3 regions of the Methylorubrum sp. GM97 genome follow, and region 2 is predicted to be linked to each of the others. Evidence: riboswitches for the same ligand, from Rfam matches in the RefSeq annotation. Region 2 holds a riboswitch; each other region holds the start of a gene.
The links. Region 2 has a riboswitch for cobalamin ahead of MSPGM_RS13120 (TonB-dependent receptor). Riboswitches for the same ligand answer to the same signal wherever they lie in the genome.

Region 1 (9,696 bases), 1.7 Mb from region 2:
CAGGTGAAGCCCATGCGATCGAGCGCGCCGGGGCCGAAATTCTCGACCATCACGTCGGATTCTTGGATCAGCTTTTCCAGGACTTCCTTGCCCTGCGGGTTCTTGGTGTCCAGCGTCAGCGAACGCTTGTTGGAGTTGAGCATCGTGAAGTAGAGCGCATCCGCGTCCTCGACGTGGCGAAGCTGGTTGCGCGTCACGTCGCCCGAGCCCGGACGCTCGACCTTGATCACGTCCGCCCCGAACCACGCGAGGAGCTGGGTGCAGGCGGGGCCCGCCTGGACGTGGGTGAAATCGATGATTCTGATCCCGTCGAGCGGCTGGGTCATTTCGGTCTTCTCCCTATTTCGACTTCGTTGTGGGTCTTTGTTGGAAAATCGAAAAATATTAAGGTCGGTAATATTGCTGAATGGCTCAGGCCCCCCGCCTTCAGGCGCAGACGAGGGTGCCCAAAGCCTGTTCCAGCTCCGCCACGCGGCGGCGCAGGGAGCGCTCTTCCTGAAAGCGCTCGGTCTCGTCGCGGATGACCGCGGCGATGCCGGTGACCTCGCCCGCCGCGCCGTGCAGCAGCGCGACGGTGAAGGCGATCGACAGGGCCCGGCCATCCTTGTGCAGGGCCGGAACCTTGAGCAGCGACGTGCCGTAGCGGGTCTCACCGGTACGCATCGTCTTGGCGTAGCCGTCCCAGTGGCGTCGGCGGTGACGCTCCGGGGTGATGAGGTCGAGGCTCTCCCCGAGCGCCTCGGCTTCCGAGAAGCCGAAGATCCGCTCCGCGGCCGGATTCCAGACGACGATCCGTCCGTCCGCGTCGGAGATCACCACCGCGTCACCGATCGCCGCGACAAGGCCGGACGTGTCGAAGGTCTGCGATTGGGCCATCGGTTGCCCCCCTTCCGCCGGTTGCTAGCCCTGAGGCCGCGCTGTGAGCGGAGAGATGCGATGTCTGTCGAGGATGCCGCGTTCGGTCATGGCAGGCGTTGCCTCCTTGGCTTCCCGGGTCTCGGGCCTTCCGGATCGAGATCGCTCTTTCCGGTGGCTCGTCATTGGCATCTGGTATACCAGATACGAATGGCAGGTCAAGGCACAGTGCGGGGCTCGAACGAGATCGCGCAGCGGTGGGTTGATAGGGAGGCGAGGAGGCCACGATGTCGGACAAGCACAGCATTCGGATCCGGCAGATCGAGGCCTATGCCTTCCGAATCGATTTCGGCGAGAGCTTCGTGCCGTTGCTGACGGACGAGCCCGAGCCGATCGGTGGCGGCACCGGTCCCTCGCCTGAGCAGGTGCTGATCGCCGCCGTGAGCAACTGTCTGTGCGCGAGCCTCGCCTTCGCGCTCGGCAAGTACCGGCAGGAGGGTGGGGGCGTGAGCGCCGAGGCGATCGGGCGCGTGGCCCGCAACGCGGAAGGCCGCCTGCGCCTCGTCGGGATCGAGGTCGATATCGCGCTCGGCGCGCCCGCCGAGTCGATGGACCGGCTCGACCGCGTGCTCGCTCAGTTCGAGCAGTTCTGCACCGTGTCCGAGAGCGTCAAGGCCGGCGTTCCGGTAGCGGTCGCGGTGCGGGACGGCCAGGGCAACCGCCTGAAATAGACAGGCCTGAAACAGACAGGGAGGAACGAGCGATGAGCGAGACGCAGCGGGACGTGGCACGTGAGCCGGAGGATCTGGCCCGCCTCTTCAACGAACGGGCCAATGCCGGCGATGCCGAAGGGCTGGTCGCCCTGTACGAGCCGCAGGCGGTGGTGGCCGCGGGCGATATCGTGGCGACCGGCCACGACGAGATCCGCCGCTTCTATACCGATCTGCTCGCGCGCAAGTCGGACTTCCCCGAACCCGAGACCCTGCCGGCGATCCGCAACGGCGACCTCGCGCTGACCTTCGCGCGGCTGCCGAACGGCGCGCTCTCGGTTGAGTCGGCCCGCCGGCAATCGGACGGGACGTGGCGCTGGGCCATCGACCAGCTCAAGCTCAAGCCCGTCGCCAAATCCTGACGGGCTCCAAAGCGGGTTTCGAAAGGACAAGTCCTTTCGCGGGTCCAGGGCAGAGCCCTGGTGAAGGGACGTCGGGGCGCTGCCCCGATGTCCCGGCCAAAGGAATGATTCCTTTGGAAACCTGTTAATCCGCCGAGGCCGAGCGGCGCGGCGTGGCGTTGCGCCGGCTGGCGAAGACGCCGGGGGCGGTGCCGGGCACCACGACCAGGCGCCGGACCTCGCCGCTCAGATAGGCCTGGAGGAAGCGGGTGTAGTTCCGGAACACGACGCAGCCGTTCGAGGCGCCGCTCGGGCCCAGCATGTAGGTATGGGCGAGGATGCCGTCGCGCCCGTGGATGGCGGCCGAGCCGCCGACCGGATTGAGGCGGATCGCCCGCACCCCATGGAACAGCGCCTCGCGCTCCCGCAGGTCGTAGACTCCGGGCGGGGTGGCGCCGCGCATCCGGATATGGACGTGGTCGGGGTTGTCCTGGGCGACGCCGAGGCCGGAATGGGCCTCCAGCACCTCGCCGCTCGGCAGCGTCACGGTGGCGGCGCTGATGTCGTAGACGGCGACCCCCGGCTCGGAGACCGGGCCGGGCACGACGCGGCGCCGCGCGGCCGAATCGACCGCCCCGCTGTCGAGTCCGGCATAGGCCATCGCCTTGTCCGAGGACGGCGTGGGCGTCGAACCCGGCAGATCGAACATCTTCTCGAGGAAGTTGCGGTTGTCGGTCACCGCGGCGCTGAACACGCTGCGGGTCGGCTCGGTGGAGGCGCGCGCCGTGGATGCGGTGGCGATCCGAGGCGTCGCCGCCCGGGCGGTCTGCGTGCGCGGCTCGTAGCGGAATTCGTCGGGCCGCCGCACTGGCAGCGGCACCGTAAGGGCGAGGCGGGCCGTCGGCGCGGCCGGGCGCGGCGTGACGGCGGGCGCGGCGTCGGCGGCCTGTTCCGCGGGGAGGGCGGCCAGGGTCGTGACCGGCTCCGATGGGGCAGGCTGCGACTTGGAAGGCTCCGCCACGGGCGGCGCCCGGAAGGCGGACACCTGCGCGGTCCGCGGGACGAAGCCGCCGGACGCGGTGTCGAGCACGGGAGTGGGGTCGAGCATCCAGGCCAGCGCGCCGGGCGCGGCCTGCACGGTCTCCGCCCCTTCGGCCTCGGCCGAGACCTGCGCGGTTTCCACGGGGGCGGGCGCAGCGCGATCCTGCGGTTGCAGGATCCCGGCGACCGCGAGACCCCCGAGGGCGGTCAGCGCGAGCGCCGCGACAGGCGGGCGGCGCCGACGGCGGATGACGGGCCGGGCGGAGCGACTCTGGACGAGCTCGGCGATGTCCATTGCGGGCGGTACTCGACAACGCGGATCCCACACGGCCTCCCGCCGTCATCCCCGGCTATCTGTGCCAGAATGACAAAACGAGATGGCTTCGCCGATTAGGGAAGGATCAACCTTAAGCCTTCGTCATTCAACGGGATCTTGGTTAATCTTGCCTAAAGCTCGGTCACGTCCTTCGAAAAACGTTCGATGCGGATTCTCAGTGGCTCCGCCGCGCCATGAGGGGGCGGCCTCTCTCCACCGCTGCGGCGCGGTGTGCACTCAATGACGAGGCCAATCGGATGATCGCCATCGTCTCGCGTGCCCGCCTTCAGGCCGCCGCGAGAAGCGCAGCCGCCACGGGGCTTCTCGCCGAGCCCTTGTGCTCTACGGGCCACAGGTTGTGTGATGTTGTTACATTTCATTGGCCGGTCTGTTGACCCTGCGCCGCATCGCAGCGAAATTGCTGCGGCCAAGGTTCCCCCGGACGCATGTCCGAGGGCTAAGAGGGAATTCGGTAAGCCCGTCCGGGCGAGGCCGAAGCTGCCCCCGCAACTGTGAGCGGCGAGCCACCGTCGTCGAAGGTCACTGGTGCCCTGCACCGGGAAGGCCGAGACGGAGGCGCTGACCCGTGAGCCAGGAGACCTGCCTTGGCGCGACGATGTCCCCCGGGCGGGGTGCTCCGGCGGCGTGCCTGATCGGCGAGAGCGTTCCCCTGCGCTCCCGGCGGGGCACCCGCTCGGGCCCGCACCCGAACAGCCAGAGCGCGCCTTGTGACAGTTCGGACGATCCTGAACGCCATCGACGTCCCGGCCCGGCGCCCGCCTTGGGTGCTCGCCGCGCTGCTCTGCGCCGGCCTGCACGGCCCGGAGGCGCGGGCGCAGGAATCGGTCACCCTGGAGGAACTGGCGGTCGAGGGCGAAGGCCGCGGCGTCGGCAACGGCGCATCGGACGGCCGGACCAGCGCCGCCGGCACGATCGGCCTGATCGGGCCGACGCCGGGCTACCGTGCCGACCGCGCGGTGAGCAGCACCAAGACCGACACGCCCCAGCGCGACGTGCCCCAGATCGTCACGGTCGCCCCGCGCGAGGTCATCACGGATCTCGCCGCCACCCGCGTCGATCGCGTCTTCAACTACACGCCGGGCGTGGCGCAGCAGAACAATTTCGGCGGCCTGTCGGTGTTCAGCTACGCCATTCGCGGCGTGACCACGTCCGAGATCTACAAGAACGGCTTTCCGCTCAACCGCGGCACGCCGCCCCCGCCCGACGCCCAGAACGTCGAGCGCGTCGAGGTGCTCAAAGGTCCCGGCGGCGGGCTGTTCGGGCGCAGCGATCCGGGCGGGCTCGTCAACATCATCACCAAGCAGCCGACCGTCGAGCGCTTCGTCGAGATGGGCGGGTTGTGGGACTCGTTCGGGCAGTTCCGCGGCACGGTCGATTCCGGCGGCGCGCTGAACGAGGAGGGCACGCTCGCCTACCGCTTCAATCTCGCCGCCGGCCGCCAGGGCAGCTTTCGCGATTTCGTCGACAGCGACCGGCTGCTCGTGGCGCCCGTCCTGAGCTGGCAGATCACGCCGGACACGCGCATCACCGTCGAGACCGAGTTCCTGCGCAACCGCATCGTCTTCGACCGCGGCGTCATCGCCCTCAACGGGCGGCTCGGGCTCTTGCCGATCTCGCGCTTCCTCGGCGAGCCGGGCCAGAGCACCTATCAGACCAACAACACGATGCAGGTCCGCGTCGATCACCGCTTCAACGCCGATTGGCAGATGCGGCTCGCCACCCACTTCAACACCGGCACGCTGGAGGGTGAATCCGCCGAGATCCGCGCCATCGCCGCCGACAACCGCACCGTCTCGCGCGACCGCAATATCCGCGACTACCGCTGGGACGTGGCGATCGGCCAGGCGGAGGTGGTCGGGCGCTTCGACACCGCCGGGATCGGCCACACCATGCTGCTCGGCTTCGAGCGCGAGAGCACCGACAGCCGAGTCGTCTACAACCGCTCGACGATCCGACCGGGTTCGACCTTCGCCATCGACATCTATGATCCGCGCTACGGCCAGCCGCTGCCGCCGATCGACCGCTTCCGCAACAACCTCGAGCGGATCACCAACACCGCGCTCTATGCGCAGGACCAGATCGTCCTCACGCCCGAATGGAAGGCGCTGCTCGGCGTGCGCTTCGACTTCTTCGAACAGTCGTTCCGCGAGCGCATCCCGCGGTCCCAGGTCGATCAGGCCTACTTTGCCGCGACGCCCCGCGCCGGCCTCGTCTACCAGCCGCTGCCCGAACTCTCCCTCTACGCCAATGTCGGCACGAGTTTCCGCCCCAATATCGGTCCCGATGCTGCCGCCGCCTCCGCCTCCGGGCCGTTCGCGCCGGAAACCGGCATCGGCTACGAGGTCGGGGCCAAGCTCGACCTCTATGGCGGCGCGCTGGCGCTGACCGGCACCGCCTTCCGCATCGACCGGGAGAACGTGCTGACGCCGGAGGCCAACGGCAGCGGTTTCTCGGTGGCGGTCGGCGGGGTGCGCAGCCAAGGCTTCGAGCTGACCGCCGCCGGCCAGATCACGCCGGAGATCAAGCTGCTGGCGGGATACGTCTACGCGGAGGCCGTGGTCACCGAAGATCCGACCTTGCCGGCCGGCACGCCGCTCATCAACGTGCCGCGCCATTCTGGCAGCCTGCTCGCCGTCCACGAGGTGCAGGCCGGCCCGTGGAAGGGGCTCGGGCTCGGCGGCGGCGTGCGCGGCGTCGGCGAGCGCGCGGCGGACGCGGTCAACAGCTTCTCCCTGCCGGCCTATATCGCGGTCGATGCGCTCGCCTATTACCGCTACGAAAACTTCCGCTTCGGGCTGAACATCGAGAACGTGTTCGACACCGAGTATTACGAGAGCTCCCTCAACCGCTTCCGGGTCTATCCCGGCGCCCCCCGGCGCTTCACCGGAACGATGACGGTGCGGTTCTGATGAGCGCCCACCAAGGGGCGGCCATGGATGCGTCCGCACCGGCTCCCATCGCCGCGGGGGTCGCGCCACGCACCCGCATCGGCGCCATCGATGCCCTGCGCGGGCTCGTGATGCTGCTGATGCTGGTCGATCACGCGCGGGAGTTCTTCTACCTGCACGCCCAGGTGAGCGACCCGGTGAACCTCACGGCGACCCCGCCCGGCCTGTTCCTGACGCGGGCCGCCTCGCATTTTTGCGCCCCAGTCTTCCTGCTGCTGACGGGGCTCTCGGCGAGCCTCTACGGGCAGAAGCACGGCAGCCGTGCCGCGACCTCCGCCTTCCTCATCAAGCGCGGACTCTTCCTGGTCGCTCTCGAAGTGACCCTGGTGAACCTCGCCTGGACCCGTGCCCTGCTGCCGCCGATCCTCTACCTGCAGGTCATCTGGGCGATCGGTCTCAGCATGATGGCGCTCGCCGCCCTGCTCTGGCTGCCGCGTCCGGCGCTGATCGGCGTAGGCCTGGCGATCATGCTCGGGCACAACGCGCTCGACGGCCTTGTGCTCACGCCCGATCAGCCGGGCTACGCCCTCTGGGCGGTGCTGCATCAGCGCGGCCTGATCCCGCTGCCCTGGGGCGCGGCGCGCACCTCCTATCCGGTGCTGCCCTGGATCGGCGTGATCGCCGCGGGCTACGCGCTGGGGCCGCTCTACGGCGCGGGCGTCGACCCGGCCGCGCGCCGCCGAGGCCTCGTCGCCCTCGGGCTCGCCAGCCTTGTCGCCTTCCTGATCCTGCGCGGCCTCAACGGCTACGGTGATCCGCATCCGTGGCTGGCGGGCAAGGATTGGGGCGCGGACGCCCTGTCCTTCGTCAACCTCACCAAATATCCGCCCTCGGCCGACTTCCTGCTCGCGACCCTCGGTCCCGGCCTGCTGCTGCTCGCGCTGTTCGAGCGCCTGCCGGAACGGCGTCTAGGCTGGCTTACCGTCTTTGGCGGGGTGCCGCTGTTCTTCTACCTGCTGCACTTATGGGCCCTGCGCCTGACCTATGACGGCCTGGCCGCCTTCGGCCTTGCGGGTCCCTCCGGCCGGATCGAAGTCAGCGCCCCGTTTCAGATCTGGCTGATCGCGGCACTGTTCGCGCTGGCCCTCTACCCGGCCTGCCTCTGGATGGTGCGGCTGAAGCGGCGCAGCCGGTGGCGGGGTCTGAGCTACCTCTGACCCCGCCCGAGCCGCCTACTGATACCCCTTCGGGAACGGGTTCGGCTCGATCAGCTCCGGGCTCTCGTAGACCACGTCGAACTGCCCGTCCGGCCGGGCGCGGGCGACGCGGGTCTTGGCCCAGAGGTGATGGTTCTCGTGGATCTTCACGGCGCCTTCCGGTGCGTCCTTGATCTCGAGGCCCGGTGAAACGGCGATCACCTTATCGACCTCGAAGGAACCGGCCTTCTCCACCGCCGCCTTCCACAGGAAGGGGCTGAGATAGGCGGCCTGGGTGATGTCGCCGATGACGGTCTTGTCGCCCCAGCGCTTCTTGAAGGCGGCGACGAAGGCCTCGTTGGCCGGGGTCTTGACCGACTGGAAGTACTTCATGCAGCTATAGGCGTCGGCGATGTTCTCGCCGCCGATGCCATCGACGTCGTCCTCGGTCACGGACACCGTCACCAGCGTCTGCTTCTTGAGGTCGATGCCGGCCGCCTTGAGCTGCTTGTAGAAGGCGACGTTCGAGCCGCCGACGACGGTGGCGAAGATGACGTCCGGCTTCTTGAGCTTGATCTTGTTGATGACCGAGTTGAACTGCGTGTGCCCGAGCGGGAAGTATTCCTCGCCGACGATCGTGCCCTTGGTCACGTTGGTGATGTGCTTGGTCGCAATCTTGTTGGTGGTGCGCGGCCAGATATAGTCCGAGCCGACCATGAAGAAGGATTTGGCGCCCTTCTCCTTCGTCACCCAGTCGAGGGCGACGAGCGTCTGCTGGGTCGCCTCCTGGCCGGTGTAGATCACGTTCTTCGACTGCTCCAGGCCCTCGTAATAGGTCGGATAGTACAGAAGCCCGTTGTACTGCTCGAAGACCGGCAGCACCGCCTTGCGCGAGGCCGAGGTCACGCAGCCGAACACCGCCGCGCAATGGTCGTTGACGACGAGCTTGCGCGCCTTCTCGGCAAAGGTCGGCCAGTCGGAGGCGCCGTCCTCCTGGATCACCTTCACCGTGCGGCCGAGGATGCCGCCGCTCGCATTGATCTGTTCGATGGCGAGCCTTTCCCCTTGCGTCGCCCCGGTCTCGGACATCGCCATGGTGCCGCTGATCGAGTGCAGGATGCCGATGGTCACCTCCTTGTCGGTGACGGCGAGCGCGCCCGCGCCGGTCTGCGCAAGAGCACGTCCGGGCAGGGCACTTAGGAGCGGAGAGGCGGCAAGGCCGAGCAGAAGCCGGCGGCGGAGATGGAAGTGGGCGTCGTTTCGGTCACGCGAGCGCATGTCTCTTCGAATTCCTTCGAACGTCATTCGGCCAATCGGTCCGAATGACGGCCCTGTGGCCGCCAGACGAGGCCGATGCCCCCGTGCGTATTTCTTCTCAGGAAACCGATTTGTATCAAGGGGAATTGCTGGGCGGCCTGCCCATATTTCTCGCGATGTGCCGTCCGGCTGGTCGTTTCGGGATAATCTCTACTTTCGGCGCCGGCCGGGGGCGCACCCGCTCAAGGTCTCGAACACGATCCGGAACACCGCATCCATGCCCGCCGACAGCGCACCGCCGTCCGGGGCAAGCAGGCGCAGGCCGAGTCCCGCGCCGTTGGGCAGCGGGCTCACGCCGGTCAGGCAGCCCGCCGCGTCGGCCGCCTGTCTCAGATGGAGGCCGGCCAGGCGCGCGTCGTCGGGGGCGCCGAGCACGACCATCGTGCCGTAGGCGCGGTGAGGCCCCATCGGTGAATCCGGCGCCGTGAACGCCCTCCCGTCGATGCGGCTGCGCTCCCGCACCAGCGCGTGGCCCTCGGGGTCACGGATCGTCAGGCCGAGATCGAGCCGGTCGAACGGCCGGTCTTCGCCCGTGGGGTCGTGACAGGCGACGCTCTCGGTGACGATGGCGCGGGCGCCGGGCTCGGCGGTGATCTCGGTGAAGACAGCGAGATGGGCACCCGGAAACAGGATCAGCGGATCGGGATTGAGCGCCAGGAAGGCATCCGCGGCGATGGTGAGCCGCGTCTCCTGGCGCGAGGGTTCGGGGCCGCCGCGATGCACGACCGTGCCGGCCTGGGTCGTGACATGGACCCGCGCGCCGGACCGGGCCTGGACCGCGAGGGTGAGGTGGTCGGCGGCGTAGAGGCCGCCCGAGGCCGATTGCAGGTAGAGGGTTGCGAGGTCGGGGCTCTCCGGATGCATCCGGAACGCGCGGGTGATGTGGAACGGGTAGGGCACGACCTGCCGCGACAGCACGGTGGTGCCCCCGCCGCGGGCGAAGACGAGGGA
Region 2 (9,696 bases):
TCTCGTCGATATCGGCGGGCAGCAGTGCATCCGGCTCGATTCCGACCTGTTGCAGCAGCGCCAGCCGGCGCGGTGAGGCCGAGGCAAGCACGAGGGGCGGTCGCGCAGGCCCCCCGGAAACCTGCGGCTTCAGGGCGTCGGAGGTGAGAAGCTCGTTCATCGGCGAGGTCTTACGCCCAAGCCCGGTGACACCGCAACGCGGTCTCGGCCATCAGACAGCATCCAAGCGCTTGCCAAGGACAAGGCGGCCGTCTAAGACCCGGCACATTCCATCGGGCGTCAACGCGACGAGCCGGATGCGACGCCGCAATAGCTCAGCTGGTAGAGCACCTCATTCGTAATGAGGGGGTCGGGGGTTCGAATCCCTCTTGCGGCACCACTCTCCCACGCTTCGAATTATCTGCGCGCTCAAGCGATTTCGGATCGGGAAACCTCCTCGATTCGGACGCGAACGCATTCTCACTCGCTGGCGCCGGATCGGCTGCTCTGCAGCGAGACGCAGGTTCGCACCATGTCGCTGAGCGTGAGATCCTTGGTGTCGCCGATATTGGCAACCTCTTCCAGGCAGCGCATGAAATAGCCGCTGTCGAGCCCTGGCGAGAGCGTGCTCATCGATTTGCCGACGCGGTTGGTGAAGTCGATCTTCTCGCTGGCTCCGGCGCGCGGCCATAGCGATGCCTTGTCGTCCATTTTCAGCCGGGCTGCCGCTAGTGACGGGCTGAAAAGAGTCAGCGCCGTCAGAACACCTATCACTGCCGCCCGGCCCATCGTCGCGCTCCCTGTCGTGGCGTCGGACGTGTTGCCGACCGATTGCGCGGCCAACGCGGGGGCGTCCGGCGACGTTGCATTGAGAGCCGCGTGCGCAACGAAATTAAGCGCTTTCTCAGAGACTTATCCGCATCGATAGCCGGCTCGGCGCGTCCGGGTGATCCCAGGCGCCGAACCGGCGGTCTCGGCTATGCCGTTCCTAGCGCGAGCTGCCGCCCCCGCTTCCGCCGCCCGCGCTGCCCTGTGGGATGGCTCGCTCCGGCTGGCCGGCATTGCCGCCGGCCGCCGAGTTGGTGGTGATGGTGTCGGCGCCCGTGGCGCCCGGGGCGATGATGTAATCGACGGTGTTGCCGGTGGTGTTGGTCTGGCGCTGGATGATCGTGCCCGGCGGGAACGGGCCTCCGGGGAGGCCCGGGGGGCCAGCCTGAGCGACGGCCGCGCCAGAGCCGAGGCAACTCAGAACGGTGACGGTGAAGGCAATGCGGTGCATTGGGGGACTCCTGAACGTAATGGTGCCTTTGCACGTCCCGAAGGCGTGCGAAGGATGAGCTATCCGCCAGGCAAGTCCCCCGACGGTCGCAGGGTTTCCCGGGGGCCCTGCGGCGTGGTGACGACACGCGCAGGCGTCCGTGTTCAAGCCTCACGGTGCATCGTTCACCACGCGATCGTGTAGGCGACCTCCAACGAGCGCGGGCGCCCGAGAACCCAGGCGGTGCCGACGCCGTTCACGGCGCTGCCATCGACCGCGTAGGTCGTGTCGAACAAGTTGAAGACCCGTAGCGACAGGCGGGAGCCGGCGGTGACCTGATGGTCGAGGCCGAGATTGACCAGCGTGTAGGCCGGCCGCCGGGCAGTGTTGCCGAAATCGGAAAAGACTTCGCCGACATGCTGGAGGCCGATGCGCCCCTCCCAGTCGCGGGCGAAGGCCCAGTTGACCCAGAGATTGGCCACCTGCTCCGGCACATTGATCGGCTGATTGCCGGCATAGGAGACGGCAACCCCGCCGACATTCTGGGTGAAGTCGTCGTACTGGGCGTGAAGCACAGCGAGGTTGGCATCGATGCGCCAGCCGGGGGCGGGGAGCCAGGAGAGCGCGGCCTCCGCGCCGAGGGAGGATTGCTGGCCGACTTGAGTCGAGACCGTCGGCTGGCCCGGAACCGCCGAGATTAGGTTGTCCTTGACGATGCGGTAGCCGGCCAGGGTCCACTCGACGGCGCCGCCGAAGACGAGGCCCTTGGCGCCGACCTCGACTTGGCGGCCGGTCGAGAGTTCGAAGCCGGCCAGCGATTGCGAGAGGGTGATTAGGCTGTTCACCGGATCCGTCGCGGTGGCGTATTGCACGTAGAGCGATGTGTCCGGCGTCGGCTCGTAGAGCAACGCGAAGCGGTAGCCGAGGGCGCGGAACGAGCGCTCGAAGGTCGCGCCGCTGCGCAGATCTTCCCGGTGGAGACGCGGCGCGTCGAAGCGCACCCCGGCGAGGAACGACAACCGGTCGGTCAGGAACAGCCGATCCTCGGCGAAGACCGAAGCTTGGTTCGTGCGCGTGGCGTAGGCCGGGCTCGCCCGCCCGTCCCGCGGGAAGAAGCCGGGATCGTAGCCGATCAGGGGAACGCTCGTCGGCGTCTCGGAGAAGGTGAAGTTGTTGGCGTGGCGGAAGCTGACATGGTTCACGTCGAAGCCGGCCGAGAACGTATTGGCCAGCCCGAACAGGGCGCCGCGGAACGTCGCGTCGAACCGACTCCCGACCTGTTCCTGGCTATGGCCGATTTCGAGATAGTCGGAGCGATCGACGAGCCCCGTTGCCGGGTTGAAGCGGTACTGCTCGACGTCGCGCCAATGCCGGCGGCTTTGAAGGCGGTAGGCGGTGTTGCGCACCGTCACGTCGGCCGAAGGGGTCCATTCCGTCCGGAACTGCGTCCAGTTGTCGGTCCAGGCGATCCTCGAATCGCGGACGTTGTAGTTGTTGAAGCGGATGGCGTCGGGCACACGCCCGTTCACCAGCGGCGTGCCCCAGTAGCGGGTGGGCTCCTGGTAGCCGAAATCGTGGCTGAGCGTGAAGGCGAGATCCGGATTCGCTTGGAGCGTCAGTGCGCCCGAGGCCGCGAGGTTGCGGAAGTCACCCTCTGGGGTGATCCAGCCGTCGGCACGGTTGCCGCTGACATTGAGGCGATAGGCCAGGGATTCGCCGATCGGCCCGGTCGAATCGACCGCCGCACGGGCGATGCCGTCCTCGCCGAGGCCGAAGCGGGCGACATTGAGCGGCGTAAACAGCGGCTTCTTCGAAACGACGTTGACGATACCGCCGATGGCTCCGTCCCCGTAGAGAACGGAGGCCGGCCCGCGCAGCACCTCGATCCGCTCCACGTTCCACGTATCGAACGGGAACGTGACGGTGTTGGCGCCGACATAGAGCCGGGTGCCGTCGAACAAAGTCTGGATCGAGTTCTGCCCGGCAAAGCCGCGAGCGGTGAAGAAGCCGAGTCCATTGCCCGGCGAGCCGAAGGCCGTGATGCCGGTGCCGTTCTGCGACACGGCGTCCAGCACGCTGGTCTGACCGCGCAGGCGGATGGTCTCGCCCGAGATGATGTCGAGACTCGCGGGCGTTTCCAGCGGCGTGAGACCGAGCCGGCTCGCCGAGCGCGACGGCGTGCGCAGGTTGAGGCCGACCTGCGAGGACTGCGTCAGACTCGGTGTCCGCAAGGCTGCGGCGGCGTCCGCGCCGATGGCATCTGCCGGCGCGTTGGCGGGCAGGCCGATCCCGGCGCCGCCTTGCACCGCGATCTCATCGAGATGCGTCAGGAGTGCCTGGGCCCGAACCGGACCGGACGTCGTGAGGGGCAGGGCGGCGACTGCGGACAGGAGGGACCGGCCGCAGAAGCGGCGGTGAAAGGGGGACATGATGGAAACGATGCCTCGGCAGCGACGGTGGCACGTCACCGCGACCGAGGCCGAACCACTGCCGGCCATGGGCCTTCAGCGTTTCGACACCTGCTGGGACACCCCGCCCGGCATGGCTCGCGTGTGACCACGGCTGACGGCAGGTCTCCTGGCTCGCGGGTCGTCGCCCTCCATCGTCTTCCCAGGCGAGGCATGCCCAGTGACGTGGTGATGGAGGACTCTCCGCTCACAGTTGCGGGGGCAGCCGCGGGATCGAGCTCGAAAGCCCTCCACCGCGTTCCCTTTTGATCCCTTGCGGGAACCGTCAACGGTCAAGCTACGGTCAAGGCGGCGCTTCGGTCAATGCGCCCGGCGCCGTTCGGGACGCCTGCACCAGGAGCGATCCACAATCGCGGACCCTGCCGCGACCAAAGCCGCACGGCAGCCAAAAAGAAAAAAGGCCGCCCCGAAGGACGGCCCGAAGTCTAGGGAGGAAACGCCCAAGAAGGGCTGCAGGACCGCGACGCCATCGCGACCCGGCATGGCCATGATTTCTCAGGTTGCAGTGCACAAAGCAATCGCTGACGCGTCGGATCGGGCATGCATTCATTGCATATGTTCGGTTCCGAACTCATGCGCTCCGGCGGAGCCATTCGGCCGCCCAGGGGTTTCGGTCCTCCGAATGCTGCCTCATGGATGCTGGATATGCCCCGTTGGATGTTCGCCTTTCCCGTCGTGCTGATGATTCTTGCAGGGCTCGTCGTCTTCGCCTTCACGCGTACGGGCCCGACCGACAACCAGAACACCCACGCTCCGCAGACCGGCCAGACCCGCTGACGCCGCCGAATCCCAGAGCGCGCCGGCCCCTGAGCCATTCCGGCCCACAAATTGCGAAGTTTGCACGGTCGGAATCGTTCGGTGGGGTCCTCCGTGCGGATCGGATGCGTTTTCCTCTTGAGCGCCCTCCTGCTTCCATCCGGGGCTCACGCACGCGATGCGCATGCGGACGCGGCGGCCTTCGCGGCGGCGGCCCGTCACCATGTCGGTGAGCGCGTCACGCTCGATCATTGCCACCTCGTCTACGCGACCGACGACGAGATCACCTGCATCGGCCTGTTGCCGGAGGATGCGGCGGGCAATGTCCGCTTGGCCGGTAAGCTACTGATCCGGGTCGCGGCCGCGGAGATGCAGGGCCGCACCCGTGCCCTCGCGCTCTGTGCCGGTGGCGCTCTTGACGAAGCCTGCGAGGTGAGCGTGGCGGGAGAGGTGTTCGACGCCTCCCCTTCGTTCGGGCTCGGCGCGGCCCAGTTGATGGGCTTGCGCGAAGCGACGATCTGCTGGCCGGACTGAGCTTCGCGAAGCGCTGCCGAGCCTGATCCTGCGAGAGCGATACGCGCAACCGATGTGAGGCCGATCTCCGGCGATGGACCCGCGTGAACCCTCAAGGGTCTAGTGCGTTCGAACTCCAAGGGAGTTTGCCGATGATCACTCGTCTGTCGTTTGCCGCGGTTCTGGTCGCGGCCCTCGCTACATCCGCTGCCGCCCAAGGGCCGGCGCAGACCGGGACCGGCGGTGGTCCGGCTTCGACCATCTACGCGCCGAACACCTCTGCCGTCGGTCAGACCATGCCGCCGGCCGGGGCGGGCGGTGTGCGGCGCGACCCGGGCAATCCCGACCGCGAGACCGCCATGGAAAAGAAGGACGACAAGATCGACACCGGGATCTGCATCGGCTGCGACAAGTAGATCCGGCGAACCGAGGCGCGACCTCCCGACCGCCACGCCCGGTTCATTCCGACCAGCGCAAAGCCGCGGCGGCGGCCAGGGTGCCGACCACTGCCGCGATCAGGCTCAGGGCGGCTAACACCGTCAGCGGGGTCGTGAACGGCACCGTGCCGCCCAGGGCAGCCTCAGCGGCCGAGACCCCGAAGATCAGAGTCGGGACCATCAGCGGCAGCACGATGATGGCCAGGATCAGGCCGCCCCGACGGATGGTGGCGGTCAACGCCGCGCCGACGGCGCCGATGAAGGCCAGAGCCGGCGTGCCTAGGGCCAGCGTCAAGGCCGTGGCACCCATGGCTTTCGGGGAGAGTGCCACCAGCAGGCCGAACAGCGGCGAAGCGAGCGCCAGAGGTAGGCCGGTCGTGAGCCAGGAGGCCAGGACCTTGGCAAGCACCACCAGTTCCAACGGCACGGCAGCGCCCGTCATCAGGTCGAGAGAGCCGTCCTCCTCGTCCGACTGAAACAGCCGGTCGAGGCCGATCAGGGTGGCCAGCACCGCCGAGAGCCAGAGGATCGCGGGGCCGATCCGCGACAGCAGGTTCATGTCGGGCCCGAGCGCGAAGGGCACCAGCACCACGATCATCAGGAAGAAGACGAGCGAGAGCGCGCCCGAGCCGCCGACCCGGGCGGCCAGCTTTAGATCGCGCGCGAGGAGGGCGGAGAAGGCGCGCATCACAGCCAATCCTCCGCCTCGAAGGCCGCTTCAGAGACGGCCTCGGGTGCCGCCGGTCCAATGCGCAGCTCGCGGGCATCCTCTAGGCCGAGGGCTTGGTGCGTTGCAGCAACCACGAGCCCCCCTTCGGCCCGGTGGCGTCCCATCAGCCCCGCGAGAACCCCCTGCGAGGCGAGGTCCAGGGCGGCGGTCGGCTCGTCGAGCAGCCAGAGCGGGCGACTGCAGACGAGGAGGCGCGCCAGCGCCACCCGGCGCCGCTGCCCCGCCGAGAGATAGCCGACCGGCAACCGTGCAACATGCGGCAAGCCCAGCGCCTCCAGGGCCGCCTTCGGGGAGGCGGCGGGATTGCCGAGAAGATCGCGGGCGAATTCGAGATTTTCGGCGGCGGTCAGCGCCGATTTCAATCCGTCCCGGTGCCCGACCACGTGAAGGCATTCCGGCAGGTTCGCCTCGCCGATGCCCTCAGCGCGGATCGTGCCGGCATCGGGCTTGAGGCGGCCGGACAGCATCGTGAGCAGGCTCGATTTGCCCGCGCCGTTGCGCCCGGTGACCATCAGGCCTTCGCCGGGTCCGAGCACGAAAGAAAGGCCGGAAAAGATGCGGCGTCCGGAGCGCCGGCAGGCCAGATTCTCGACGATCAACCGCACGGATCGGCCTTCGATAAGGTTGAGGTCCGCACGCTTCGTCTCGGTCCTGGCTGTCGGATCTCCTCGCCTGGCGCGAAGAGAATACCGGGGCATCTCGCGGACGGAGAGGCCGGTCTCGTGCGGCCTATAGCGGATCGTTCGGCGGCGCGCGAACCGCTCGGGCCGCTGACGCATTGATTCGGTGATGCCACATGGCAGGTTCGCAGGATGGGCGACCATGGATGCCGAGACGGCCCCGCAGGCCCCGCTCCACCCGTCCGAAGACGCTATGGCCCGCGATCCCGCCGCGATCGCCGGGCGCACGCAAGTGGAAGCCCGACTCGCAAGCCTGACGCCGGACCAACGCGCAGCGTTCTGGGACGCAGTGCGCCACTGCTACGTCTTGGGAACGGACAGCCGCCGGACGCATCGGTAGGGCAGGACCGCAATATCAGTCGCGCGGCTGTGTCATCGGGCCAGTAGCGGCCAATTTCGAAACGTTCTATAGACCGGCTCAGGCTGCGCCGCGCGATCATTCCAGGGCGTCCAAATCGCCCCTCGCGCACCATCCTGAGTGTCATTCGCGGGCCTCCCGGCCGCCGGGAGTTCCCCGAGGGCACTCGCTACCCGGGCACCCCCGGGGCGGCGCGCGCTCCTTGGAGCGTCTCCGGCCGAACACCTCTCGTGGCGCAGGTTATGCCTGCTCCGTGTTCGCTAACGCCAGCTCAGGACCCGACTCGCCGTGGCATCCCTCGACAGCTTCAAAGCTCGCCAGACGCTTCAAGCAGGCGGCAAGACCTACACCTACTACTCCATTCCCGAGGCGGAGAAGAACGGCCTGGCCGACTCGACCGCCCTTCCGTTCTCGATGAAGGTCATCCTCGAGAACCTCCTGCGCTTCGAGGACGACCGCTCGGTCAAGCGGGCCGATATCGAGGCCGCCGTCGCGTGGCTCGGCAACCAGGGCAGGGCCGAGACCGAGATCGCCTTCCGCCCTTCCCGCGTCCTGATGCAGGACTTCACCGGCGTGCCGGCCGTCGTCGATCTCGCCGCGATGCGTGACGCCATGGTCGCGCTCGGTGGCGACCCCCAAAAAATCAATCCGCTGGTCCCGGTCGATCTCGTCATCGACCATTCGGTGATCGTGGACGAGTTCGGCACCCCGAAGGCGCTCGGCGACAACGTCGCCCTCGAATACGCCCGCAACGGCGAGCGCTACACCTTCCTGAAATGGGGCCAGTCGGCCTTCGATAACTTCTCCGTGGTCCCGCCGGGCACGGGCATCTGCCACCAGGTGAACCTCGAATACCTGTCCCAGACAGTCTGGACCCGCACCGAAGACGGCGCCGAGATCGCCTATCCCGACAGCCTCGTCGGCACCGATTCGCACACCACCATGGTCAACGGTCTGGCTGTGCTCGGCTGGGGCGTCGGCGGCATCGAGGCCGAGGCGGCGATGCTCGGCCAGCCGCTGTCGATGCTGATTCCCGAGGTCATCGGCTTCAAGCTGTCCGGCAAGCTGCCCGAGGGCACCACCGCGACCGATCTCGTGCTCACCGTCACGCAGATGCTGCGCAAGAAGGGCGTGGTCGGCAAGTTCGTGGAGTTCTACGGCCCCGGCCTCGACGACATGCCGGTCGCCGACCGTGCCACCATCTCCAACATGGCGCCCGAATACGGCGCGACCTGCGGCTTCTTCCCGATCGATCAGAAGACCATCGACTTCCTGAAGGTCACCGGCCGGCAGGACGACCGCATCGCGCTGGTCGAGGCCTATGCCAAGGCGCAGGGCATGTGGCGCGACGCCAAGACCCCCGATCCGGTCTTCACCGACACGCTTGAACTCGACATGAGCACGGTGCGTCCGTCGCTCGCCGGCCCGAAGCGTCCGCAGGATCGGGTGCTGCTCGACAGCGCCAAGGCCGGCTTCGCCGACTCGATGGAAAAAGAGTTCAAGAAGGCGGCCGACATCGCCCGGCGCTACCCGGTCGAGGGCACGAACTTCGACATCGGCCACGGTGACGTGGTGATCGCCGCGATCACGAGCTGCACCAACACCTCGAACCCGAGCGTGATGATCGGCGCCGGCCTGCTCGCCCGCAACGCGGTCGCCAAGGGCCTGACCTCGAAGCCGTGGGTGAAGACTTCGCTCGCGCCCGGCAGTCAGGTCGTCGGCGAGTATCTCGACAAGTCCGGTCTCCAGGCGAGCCTCGACGCTCTGGGCTTCAACCTCGTCGGCTTCGGCTGCACCACCTGCATCGGCAATTCGGGCCCGCTCCCGGCGCCGATCTCGAAGGCGATCAACGACAACGACGTCGTCGCGGCGGCCGTGCTCTCCGGCAACCGCAACTTCGAGGGCCGCGTGAACCCGGACGTGCGGGCGAACTACCTCGCCTCGCCGCCGCTGGTGGTCGCCTACGCGCTCGCCGGCTCGCTCCAGATCGACATCACCACGGAGCCGCTCGGCCAGGGTTCGGACGGCAAGCCGGTCTACCTGAAGGACATCTGGCCGTCCTCGGAGGAGGTGAACCGATTCATCGAGGAAAACATCACCTCGGAGCTGTTCAAGAGCCGCTACGCCGACGTGTTCGGCGGCGACGAGAACTGGAAGGGCGTGGAAGTCACCGAAGCCGAGACTTTCGCCTGGGATGGGGGCTCCACCTACGTGCAGAACCCGCCCTATTTCGAGGGCATGACCAAGACGCCCGACCCGATCACCGACATCGAGGGCGCGCGTATCCTCGGCCTGTTCCTCGATTCGATCACCACCGACCACATTTCGCCGGCTGGCAACATCCGCGCGGCCTCGCCCGCCGGTGCGTACCTGCAGGAGCATCAGGTGCGGGTGCAGGACTTCAACCAGTACGGCACCCGGCGCGGCAACCACGAGGTGATGATGCGAGGCACCTTCGCTAACATCCGCATCAAGAACCAGATGGTGCGGGACGAGGCCGGCAATGTCGTCGAGGGT
Region 3 (9,696 bases), 1.1 Mb from region 2:
CCGGAGGGTGTAACATTGGGCGTATGGGCTCCGCTTTCCGGACGCCGTGCCGCAGCAAGCGAAGCAACGGCGCAAATTTGCTTCGTTCCACGCCAATTACTCGGGTCGCAGGGCAGGCATCGATATTCATTAGGCCGTGGAAATGTCCCGGAACCGCATCGACTTGCCATCGCAGAGCAGCACGTGGTCCGCCATGACCATGTCGATGTGGGCCTGCAGGACGGGAGGTTCGGGGATGCCCGCCGACTCGCCGTCGTCCATGACCGCGACCTGGTAGCCCTGCCGCTCGAAGAGGGCCAAGCCGGAAACCTCACAGCCGACGACGATGACGCCGTGGCGCAGCCCGGGACCGCTCAGGTCCCGACCACGGATGACCCTGAACCGCCGGCTGTATTCGTTGTCCCCCCAAACCATCCACACGACGTCGGCCGATCCCAGCATCTCCCATAAGGCTACGTTTGCGGCATCCCTCTTCTTCCGTAAGCGTGCGCCCATCCGCTCGACCCGCCGCTCCCATTCCATGCCGACCTCCCGAGAATTCGGCCGAACCTGGACCTCGCCCGTTAAGTTTGCCCCTCCTCCAACCGCCATGAGCCGCGAACCGCACTCCCGGGCGTTCCGCACGTCTGCGGTTCCCGCTTGAGGCGCCGCCGCACGAGCGGCTCGCCGTCGTGGCTGTGGATTGCCGTGGATAAGGCGTCGCGAGCCTTGCAAACGTTCCTCGGCGCAGGCGCCGTATCGGCCCTACGGCGTGCGGCGCCGGAACACGGGGTGCGACATGCGTTGGATCGATCTTGCCGCGCTTGCCGCCGTGGCGCTCGGCTCCGGCCATGCCTGGGCGGCCGGGGACTTCCCGCTTGCGTCCTGCAAGGGGTGGAACGGCACGGTGGTCGAGCGCGACGGCATCGACACGGCTCGGGCCACCGCTCAGGGCATCGTCACGAAGGCCGACCTTCAGGAATACTGCGAGCGCGACCCAGGTGGCGAAACCAAGCAGTACGGCGGCAAGCTCACGACGGCCCAGTGTGTCGCGAAGTACCTGCGCAGCGAAGGCCGGGCCACGATGACAGCCGAGGCGAACTGCCGGTCCGGGACGGTGAGCTATCGCTACGGCGACCGCCAGGGCGGCAAGGCCCGCTTTCCGCTTGGACCCGATGCCGACACATCATGCGCCTCGGGCATGCCGCCCTTGGTGGAGCAGTTCAAGTTGCTGTGTCCGGCGGCGGCCAAGCGGCTGAAGGTCGAGTAGCCGCCCATATTCGAGCGGATCACAGGCATGGGCCGGAGGCGGCGAGTTCGCTCTGGGAAGGGTGGCCCGGTGAATTGACAACCTGTGGCCAAGCCGAATAGCCAAGCCGCGACGGTTCCCTTCGGGGATCAAAAGGGAACGCGGTGAGGGGTTCGCTCCGATGCCGCGGCTGCCCCCGCAACTGTAAGCGGTGAGCTCTCCACCACCACGTCACTGGGCAGCCTCGCCCGGGAAGACGGTGAGAGGGCGGTGACCCGCGAGCCAGGAGACCTGCCGTCAGCCGTGGTCACACGCGAAACACGCTGGGCGGGGTGCCTCGGCGGGTGTCGAAGCGTCACCCCCGCGGGGGATCGCCTAGACCTCGTTCGCGGTGACGTGCCACTGCCGTCGCTCGAGGTCAGCCTCCTGTGCTCAGCCCGAAATCGCCGCTCCGGCTCTGCCTATCCGCCACCACCGTCGCGCTTGCCATTGCCAGCGGCGACCCGGCCTGGGGCCAGGGCACGCGTAGGGAATCGTCCGACACTTCCGTGGTGCTCGACCCGATCTCCGTCGAGGGCACCTTCACCGCTACGCCGACCTATCGGGTGGAGGAGCTCTACAGCGGCACCAAGACAGTGACGCCGCGGCGCGACGTGCCGCAGCAGGTCGACGTCGTGCCCCGAGAGGTTCTGCGCGACACCGCCGCCACCCGCGTGGAGCGCGCCCTCGACTACGTGCCCGCGGTCGGCAAGCAGAACGACTTCGGCGCCCAGAACCTCGCGCTCTTTTCCGTGCGTGGCTTCGCCACACAGGACATCTTCCAGAACGGGTTCAACATCGCCCGCGGCTACAACGGCGCGCCCGACACGCAGAACGTCCAGTCCATCGAGGTGCTGAAAGGCCCGGCAGGTGCCCTCTACGGCCGCAGCGACCCGGGCGGCACCGTCAACATCCTCACCAAGCAGCCCGTCGCGTTGCCCTTCGTCGAGATGGGCACCCTGTTCGGCAGCTTCGGCACGGCGCGCACCACGGTCGATGCCGGTGGCGCGCTGAGCGAGGACGGCACGGTCCTCTACCGCTTCAACGGCGCGCTTGCCCGCCAGGACAGTTTTCGCGATTTCGTCGACGGCGACCGCGTCCTCGCGGCCCCCGTCGTGAGCTGGCAGATCAGCCCCGACACCAAGCTCACCGTCGAGACGCAGTACCTGCGTAACCGCCAGACCTTCGACCGCGGGACGGTCGCGGTGAACAACCGTCTCGGCCTGGTCCCGCGCTCCCGCTTCTTCGGCGAGCCGGGCGACAACTCCGTGTCGGAGAGCGGGATCGTGCAGGTGCGCCTGGAGCACGCCTTCAGCACCGATTGGCAGCTTCGGGTCGCCGGCCACTTCAACACCGGCAGCCTGACCGGCCTGCAGACGGGCGCCACCGGCCTGCTAGACGATGGGCGGACCCTGCTCCGCGAGTTCCGCCGCCACGACTTCACATGGGGCGTGGCCATCGGACAGGCCGAGCTTGTCGGGCGCTTCGACACCGGCCCGTTCGCCCACACCCTGCTGCTAGGCCTGGAGCACGAGCGCTACAACAGCACCGAGAACCTGCAGCGCTCGACTCCGCGCCTGGACTCGTTCGCGCTCGACCTGTTCAACCCGGTCTACGGCCAGCCCAAGCCGCCCTTCACGCGCCGCTACAGCGCCAGCGAGAACGTCGGCAACACGGCAGTCTACCTGCAGGACCAGATCGCGCTGAGCCCCGAGTGGAAGCTGCTGATCGGCAACCGAACAGACTTCTACAACCAGACCTTCCGGGACAAGGTCGCGAACGAGCGCACCGAACAGGACCGCACCGGCTTCTCGCCCCGCGCCGGGCTCGTCTACCAGCCGCTCTCCTTCCTCTCGCTTTACGGAAACGTCGCCGCCTCGTTCCGGCCGAACACCGGCTTCGACAGCGCGACGCGCCCCTTCGCCCCGGAGACGGGCTTCGCCTACGAGGTCGGGACCAAGCTAGACCTGTTCGACGGCTTGAGCGTCACGGCGGCCGCCTTCCACATCGAGAAGCAGAACGTGCTGACCACCGACCCAGCGGACTTCTTTTTCCAGATCGCCGCCGGCGCTGTGCGCAGCCAGGGATTCGACCTGAGCGTCGTTGGTCAGGTGACGCCGGAGTTCCGCGTCATAGGCGGCTACGCCTTCATCGATGCCCAGGTCACGCGCGACGAGGTCCTGCGGGTCGGCTCGCCGCTCCTAAACATCCCACGCCATTCGGGCAGCCTGCTCGGCGTCTACGAGGTTCAGGCGGGCGACTGGAAGGGCTTCGGGTTCGGCGGCGGGCTTCGGGCCGTCGGCTCGCGCCTCGGCGACAGCGGCAACGAGCGGTTCCGCCTTCCGGGCTACGTCCTGACGGACGCGCTGGCCTACTACCGCTACGAGAACCTACGCTTCGGGATCAACGTCGACAACATTTTCGACGAGACCTACTATGAGCGCTCCTACAACAGCTTCTGGGTCGGTGTCGGCGAGCCGCGTCGGGTCACCGTCAGCATGACGGCGCGCTTCTGATGGGCGTGCACCCGGGAACGCTTGGGGTGTCAACGGAGGCATCGGCCGCGACCGGACGCATCGCCTCAATCGACGCTCTGCGTGGGCTGGTGATGGTGCTGATGCTCCTCGACCACCTGCGCGAGACCTGGTTCCTGCACGTGCCGGTCGCCGATCCGGTCGACGCGAGGACCGCCCTGCCGGCCTTGTTTCTGGCCCGCCTCGCGGTCAGCCTATGCGCGCCGATCTTCGTCGTGCTGACGGGCGTGGCCGCGTACCTGTTCGCCACCCGGCACACGCTGGCGGAGACGCGGGCCTACCTGGTGAAGCGCGGCCTCGTGCTGATGGCCTTCGAGGTGTTCTACCTCTCCGAACTGTACTGGGGCGTGGCCAGTCCGACGCTCTGGCTCCAGGTGATCTGGTGCATCGGCGTGTGCATGATCGTCTTGGCGGCACTGGTCGGCCTGCCACGCTCGGTTCTCCTAGGGGTCGGGCTGCTGATCGTGTGCGGTCACAACTTCCTCGACCCAATCCAGCTCCGGCCCGACCAGCCGCTGTTTCCAGTCTGGGCCATGCTGCACCAGCGCGACGTCATCGCGCTTCCCCTCGGGCTGGTCGCCAAGACAACCTATCCGGTATTGCCGTGGATCGGCGTCATCGTGCTCGGCTACGCCATCGGCCCGTGGTTCCTGCCCGGCCTCGCCACGCGCACGCGGGAGCGCCGCTTCGCGGCTATCGGCTGCGCGATGCTGGCCGCCTTCGTGCTACTTCGCCTAGCCAACGGCTACGGCGACAAGCCCTGGTTCGTCGTGGACGACAGCGCCCTGCGGACCGCAATGAGCTTCCTCGCGCTGACGAAATACCCGCCCTCGCTCCTGTTCCTGCTGCTGACGCTCGGGACCGGGGCGCTGCTGCTCGTGGCGTTGGAGCGGATCGGCGAGCGCCCGCTCGTCGCGGCGCTGGCGGTGTTCGGCGGCGCGCCGATGTTCTTTTACCTGCTCCACCTCACGGTTCTGAGGCTGCTGTACCATGGCGCGTTCGCAACCTGGGGCGCGACCCAGGGCACCGTGTTCGGCGTAGGCGATTACGGGTGGGTTCTCGTTTGGTACATCGGGCTGATCGTGCCCCTCTACCTGCCTACGGCCTGGTTCTCACGCTTCAAGGCGTCGAGACGCGACATCGCCTGGCTCAGGTACCTGTAGGCCCCTGATCCAGTCAGCTTGACCGTGCTGGGGCTGCTGTCGAGCCTTTGCCGATACTCGGAAGGTCTGCTTTCTGGCCGCCTGCCAAACAATCATCTGCGACCGGCGTGGGTGGAGAGCAGTCTGGCCGCTTTCGGTGGCGTGTTATGCTAAAGCAGACATAGGTGGCCCTGCCGACTGCAGAAGCACCGCGGTGCGTCTGCGCGAACGGGCTACGAGCCGAAGTCTCCCGGTCATCCAGGATAGCCGTGAGATGCGTAGGGCGAAGGAAATAGCCTGATCTGACGCGTCGCGAGCACGCCTCCGCTCACAGGGAACCGGAAGCGTCCTCGACCACGCCCGGACTCCCCGGGATCAGATATCGATCCGGGCGCCGATCTCGACGGCTCTGTCCGCCGGGATGCGGAAGTAGCGGGACGCGTCCGTGGCCGCGCGAGCCATGGAGATGTAAAGCCGATCCTGCCACACGGGCATGCCGGTCTCGGGAGAGGCTACCAGCACCCGCCGCGTCAGGAAGTAGGACAGGTCGCCCTTATCCAGACCTGCGGTTGCCAACGCCCGCGGAAGGTCGGGCAGCTCGGTGAAACCGAAGCGCACCGTCACGCACGAGAAGGCGTCGGAGAGCTGACGGACGGTCACGCGGTCCGCATGGGACACCCGCGGCAGGTCTTCCGTGACCACGTGCAGGACGACGTTGCCAGCGTGCAGCACGCGGTTGTGCTTGACGTTGTGCATCAGGGCCCCGGGCGTGTCGTTGGGCGTGCCCGTCAGGAACACGGCCGTCCCGGGCACCCGCTGGATCGAGCCGGCCTCGGCCATGCGCGTGAACTTGGATAGCGGCACTCGCTGGCGGTGGATCTCCGCGACGATCAGGGCCGATCCCCGCCGCCAGGTCCACATCGCCGTGACGAGGGCGGCGCCGATGGTCAGCGGCACCCAGCCCCCGTGCAGGATCTTCAGCGCGTTGGCCGAGAGGAACACCAACTCGATGAGCAGGAACGGCGCGATGACCGCGGCCGCAACCGCAGGCGACCATCGCCAGACCTTCCAGGCGACGACGAACAGCAGGCAGGCGGTGATGACCATGTCGCCGGTGACCGCGATGCCGTAGGCGGCCGCCAGGCCACTCGACGACTTGAACAGCACCACGACGAACACGACCGCGACGAGCAGCCACCAGTTCACCCGCGGGATGTAGATCTGCCCCTTCTCGGTCTCGGAGGTGCGCAGGACCCGCATGCGCGGCAGCAGGCCGAGTTGCATCGCCTGCTGGGTGATCGAGAAGGTACCGGTGATCACCGCCTGGCTGGCGATGACCGTCGCCACGGTGGCGAGCAGCACCATCGGCAGCAGGGCCCAGGACGGATAGAGCAGGAAGAACGGGTTCTCGGCCCGCTCGGGGTGGGCGAGCAGCATGGCGCCCTGGCCGAGATAGTTCAGGGCGAGCGCCGGCAGCACCAGCCCGAACCAAGCCGTCCGGATCGGCGACCGCCCGAAATGGCCCATGTCGGCGTAGAGCGCCTCCGCCCCGGTCACGGCCAGGAACACGGCGCCGAGCGCAAGCAGGCCGGCCGTGCCGTGGCTCAGGATGAACGAGACGCCGTGGGCAGGGTTGAGCGCGCCCAGGATGCTCGGGTCGTCGACGAGATGACCCAGGCCGCCAAGCACCATGACGATGAACCAGAACGCCGTGAGGGGGCCGAAGAAGGTGGCTACCCGTGCCGTCCCGTGGCTTTGCAGGGTGAACAGCCCGATCAGGATGGCGAGGCTGATGGGCAGGACGTACGGGTCGGTGGCCGGCGTCACGAGCTTCAGCCCTTCGACGGCCGAGAGTACCGACATAGCCGGCGTGATGATGGCGTCGCCGAAGAACAGCGAAACGCCGATCATGCCCAGCACGATGACAAACCCGCCGGAATGGCCCAAGGCACGCTGGGCCAACGCGACGAGGGATGGGGTGCCGCCTTCGCCGTCGTTGTCGGCCCGCATGACCAGGAGCACGTACTTCAGCGTGACGATGAGGATGAGCGCCCAAAGGATCAGGGAGACGACGCCGAAGACCATCTCGCGGGTGGGCACGTGCCCCCGCCCGCCGCGGCGTGCAGGGACTCCTTGAGCGCGTAGAGCGGGCTGGTGCCGATGTCCCCGTAGACCACGCCGACCGAGCCGAGCGTCAGCGCCCAGAACCCCGTCTTGGGGGCATGCCCGGCATCGACCGTCGGCGGTGTGGGTGGTGCGAACTCGGTCCCCGCGATCACAGGCATGTATGGCTCCCCCCGTCCGCGAACGTGGAGAGCTCGCAAGGCAGGGCTCAACGGTCGATATGCATGGAACGTTCGCGGCCGCCAAACGCGTCCCACCGGCGGCGGAACGCTTGGTCGGAAGTCCAGGGCATCGAGATGCTCCGCTCAGTGCCCGGCGATCAGCATCCAGACGGCCATGCCGACCATCATCAGGTTCTCGGTCAGCGAGACGAAGCCAAGGGGAACGTTGCCCGAACCACCCACGCAGGCGCACTTGATCTCGCGCTTGTCGACGTAGACCGCCTTGAAAACCGAGACGGCGCCGACCGTGCCGATGAACAGGGCCACCGGGATCGACAGCCAGTTCAGCGCGCCCGCGACCATCAGGATCCCGGCCAGGGCCTCGCAGAACGGGTAGGCGTAGGCATAGCGGACCCAGCGCCGGGCGAGCAGATCATAGCCCAGGAACATCGACGAAAAGCTCTCGACGTCCTGCAGCTTCAGGATCGCCAGGACACACATGCTGAAGGCGATGAACCACTCGCCGGCCCGCACCGTCAGCGGCGTGCCGAAGGCCGCGTAGCTCGCCGCCAGCGCCATCAATGCGGTCATCGCGAAGACGGCGACCACGGGCGTGTAGCTGGTCGCCTTCGGATCGGCGACCGGCTTGCCGAGGTGGCGGCGCAGGTCGTCGTAGCCGCCGATGCGCTCACCTCCGATGAAGGTCTGCGGCGTCGTCTTGACCCCCTGCTCCGCCTTGAAGCGGTCGGTCTCCTCACGGGTCGTCAGCCAGTGGTCGTCGACCTGGAAGCCCTCGCGTTCCAGCAGGTCTTTGGCCTTCAGGCCGTAGGGACAGACGTGCTTCTCCATCACCATGCGATGGATGGTGGCCCTGCGGGTCCTGTCTAGCATCACGGAATCCTTTCGGAATGCGTCGCGGTTCGGGGAGCCCGGGCCCTGGTAACGCGAGGGGGGTGGTCGGCTTCCCGGCATGCGTCGCGACGACCATCGATGATCCAAAGTGGGGTTTCCCACCGTGGCAAGGTCAAGGACCGCATCGAGGTCCTGACGCCGTCATCGACGCCTGCGAAGCCACCCCGCGTCCAGATGCCCGGAACGTCCGGTGCGGGCAGGTGTTTCCGAACCTTCGAACGCTGCGGGCATCGGTCCCTTATCCTCCGCCGGTCCAACCGCCCGGATCTTCGGCCGCACCGCCGCCGAATTGCATCCGCCGCCCTTCGGGAACCCGGTCCCTATGAAGCTCTCGCTCACACTCGCCGCCACGGTCGCGGCGTCCCCGCTCGGCGGCCGGCTGAAGTTGCGCTTCAAACCCCTGTTCCCGTTCTTCGAGGTCGGCGAGGCGGTCGAATGTGCGGACCTGATCGTCACCGCGGAGGGAGGGCTGGATTACAAGAGTGCACGCGGCAAGATCCCTGCCGAGATCGGCAGGCGTGGTGCTGCCGAGGGCAAGGCCGTCATCGTATTGGCCGGCACCCTGGGCGAGCACTCGGGCGACGTACTGGGTGAGGGCGTCTGCGCGTACTTCTCGGCACTCGGGCGACCGCAATCGGTCAAGGACGCCATGCGGAACGTCCGAAGCCAGCTTGAGCGCATCGCCGAGCAGGTGATGCGGACCTTCCTGGCGGGCGTCGCGCTGGGTCACCCTCGGACCGGCGTCGGTCAGGGATGAGCATGCTACCCAAGCGGACGTTGGCGGCCTCGGGCGCGCTCATAGCACTCTGCGTGGCCGTGTCTCTGCCGGAGGGTCTAAATTGGCCGGCGCGGGCTGCGCTGCTGGCCTTCGGCGGGGCCGCCATCCTCTGGGTCCTGACCGGACTGAGCGCGGCATACGTCGCCGTCGCAGCGGCCGTCTTCCTCGTGACAGTCCGCGCCGTGGAGCAACGGGCGTTGATCGAGGGCCTGGGCTCGAAGGTGGTGTGGCTCGTCATCGGCACCTTTGTTCTTGGTGCGGCGGTGGAGAGGAGCGGGCTTGCCGGACGGCTCACTGCCCTGATCGCCGGGCGCGGGACCACGGTCGGCGGCCTGATGTGGCGCCTGACGCTCGGCATCGTCCCACTGGCCTTCCTGATCCCCTCCACCTCCGGGCGAGCGACGGTGCTGCTCCCGCTCCATCGCAGCCTGACCGAGGCCGACGACGACCCGCGCTTGGCCAAGGCCATCGGGCTGCTGATCCCTGCCCTCATCGTCATCTCGACGATCTGCAGCCTTACCGGCGCCGGCTCGCACCTCGTCACCGTCGACCTGCTGGAACGGCTCTCCGACCACAGCATCGGCTTCGGGCAATGGATACTCTGGGGCCTGCCCTTCGGCCTGGTCGCCTGCCTCATTACGACCTTCCTGATCGGCCGCCTGTTCCTCGACAACGAGACGCGGTCGCGGCGGATGGCCGAGGTCGAGGCTCCGTCCGGTCCGCTCTCCGCTGAAGAGTGGCGCACGGGTGCGGTGGTGCTCGCCATGTTGGGGCTTTG

Region 1: another riboswitch for cobalamin. It lies ahead of MSPGM_RS05475 (TonB-dependent siderophore receptor); the one in region 2 lies ahead of MSPGM_RS13120 (TonB-dependent receptor).
Region 3: another riboswitch for cobalamin. It lies ahead of MSPGM_RS08320 (TonB-dependent siderophore receptor); the one in region 2 lies ahead of MSPGM_RS13120 (TonB-dependent receptor).

What each region holds. Positions count from the first base shown of each region.
Region 1 is NZ_AP025942.1:1,153,608-1,163,303, reverse strand. Features, by position in the region: gene frc (formyl-CoA transferase) at 1-326, opposite strand, end outside; gene MSPGM_RS05495 (PAS domain-containing protein) at 427-876, opposite strand; gene MSPGM_RS05490 (OsmC family protein) at 1,143-1,586, shown strand; gene MSPGM_RS05485 (YybH family protein) at 1,619-1,987, shown strand; gene MSPGM_RS05480 (DUF2778 domain-containing protein) at 2,112-3,302, opposite strand; cobalamin riboswitch at 3,737-3,946, shown strand; gene MSPGM_RS05475 (TonB-dependent siderophore receptor) at 4,052-6,253, shown strand; gene MSPGM_RS05470 (DUF1624 domain-containing protein) at 6,253-7,449, shown strand; gene urtA (urea ABC transporter substrate-binding protein) at 7,465-8,706, opposite strand; gene MSPGM_RS05460 (urease accessory protein UreD) at 8,896-9,696, opposite strand, start outside.
Region 2 is NZ_AP025942.1:2,842,526-2,852,221, forward strand. Features, by position in the region: gene MSPGM_RS13100 (Maf-like protein) at 1-160, opposite strand, end outside; tRNA gene MSPGM_RS13105 (tRNA-Thr) at 304-379, shown strand; gene MSPGM_RS13110 (hypothetical protein) at 460-822, opposite strand; gene MSPGM_RS13115 (hypothetical protein) at 968-1,258, opposite strand; gene MSPGM_RS13120 (TonB-dependent receptor) at 1,423-3,666, opposite strand; cobalamin riboswitch at 3,787-3,987, opposite strand; gene MSPGM_RS13125 (hypothetical protein) at 4,351-4,482, shown strand; gene MSPGM_RS13130 (hypothetical protein) at 4,600-4,995, shown strand; gene MSPGM_RS13135 (hypothetical protein) at 5,127-5,390, shown strand; gene ccmB (heme exporter protein CcmB) at 5,434-6,099, opposite strand; gene ccmA (heme ABC exporter ATP-binding protein CcmA) at 6,099-6,746, opposite strand; gene acnA (aconitate hydratase AcnA) at 7,468-9,696, shown strand, end outside.
Region 3 is NZ_AP025942.1:1,770,188-1,779,883, forward strand. Features, by position in the region: gene MSPGM_RS08310 (hypothetical protein) at 130-522, opposite strand; gene MSPGM_RS08315 (hypothetical protein) at 779-1,249, shown strand; cobalamin riboswitch at 1,345-1,542, shown strand; gene MSPGM_RS08320 (TonB-dependent siderophore receptor) at 1,657-3,783, shown strand; gene MSPGM_RS08325 (DUF1624 domain-containing protein) at 3,810-4,964, shown strand; partial or broken gene MSPGM_RS08330 (potassium transporter Kup) at 5,319-7,228, opposite strand; gene MSPGM_RS08335 (glutaredoxin) at 7,373-8,119, opposite strand; gene MSPGM_RS08340 (glycerate kinase) at 8,463-8,897, shown strand; gene MSPGM_RS08345 (SLC13 family permease) at 8,894-9,696, shown strand, end outside.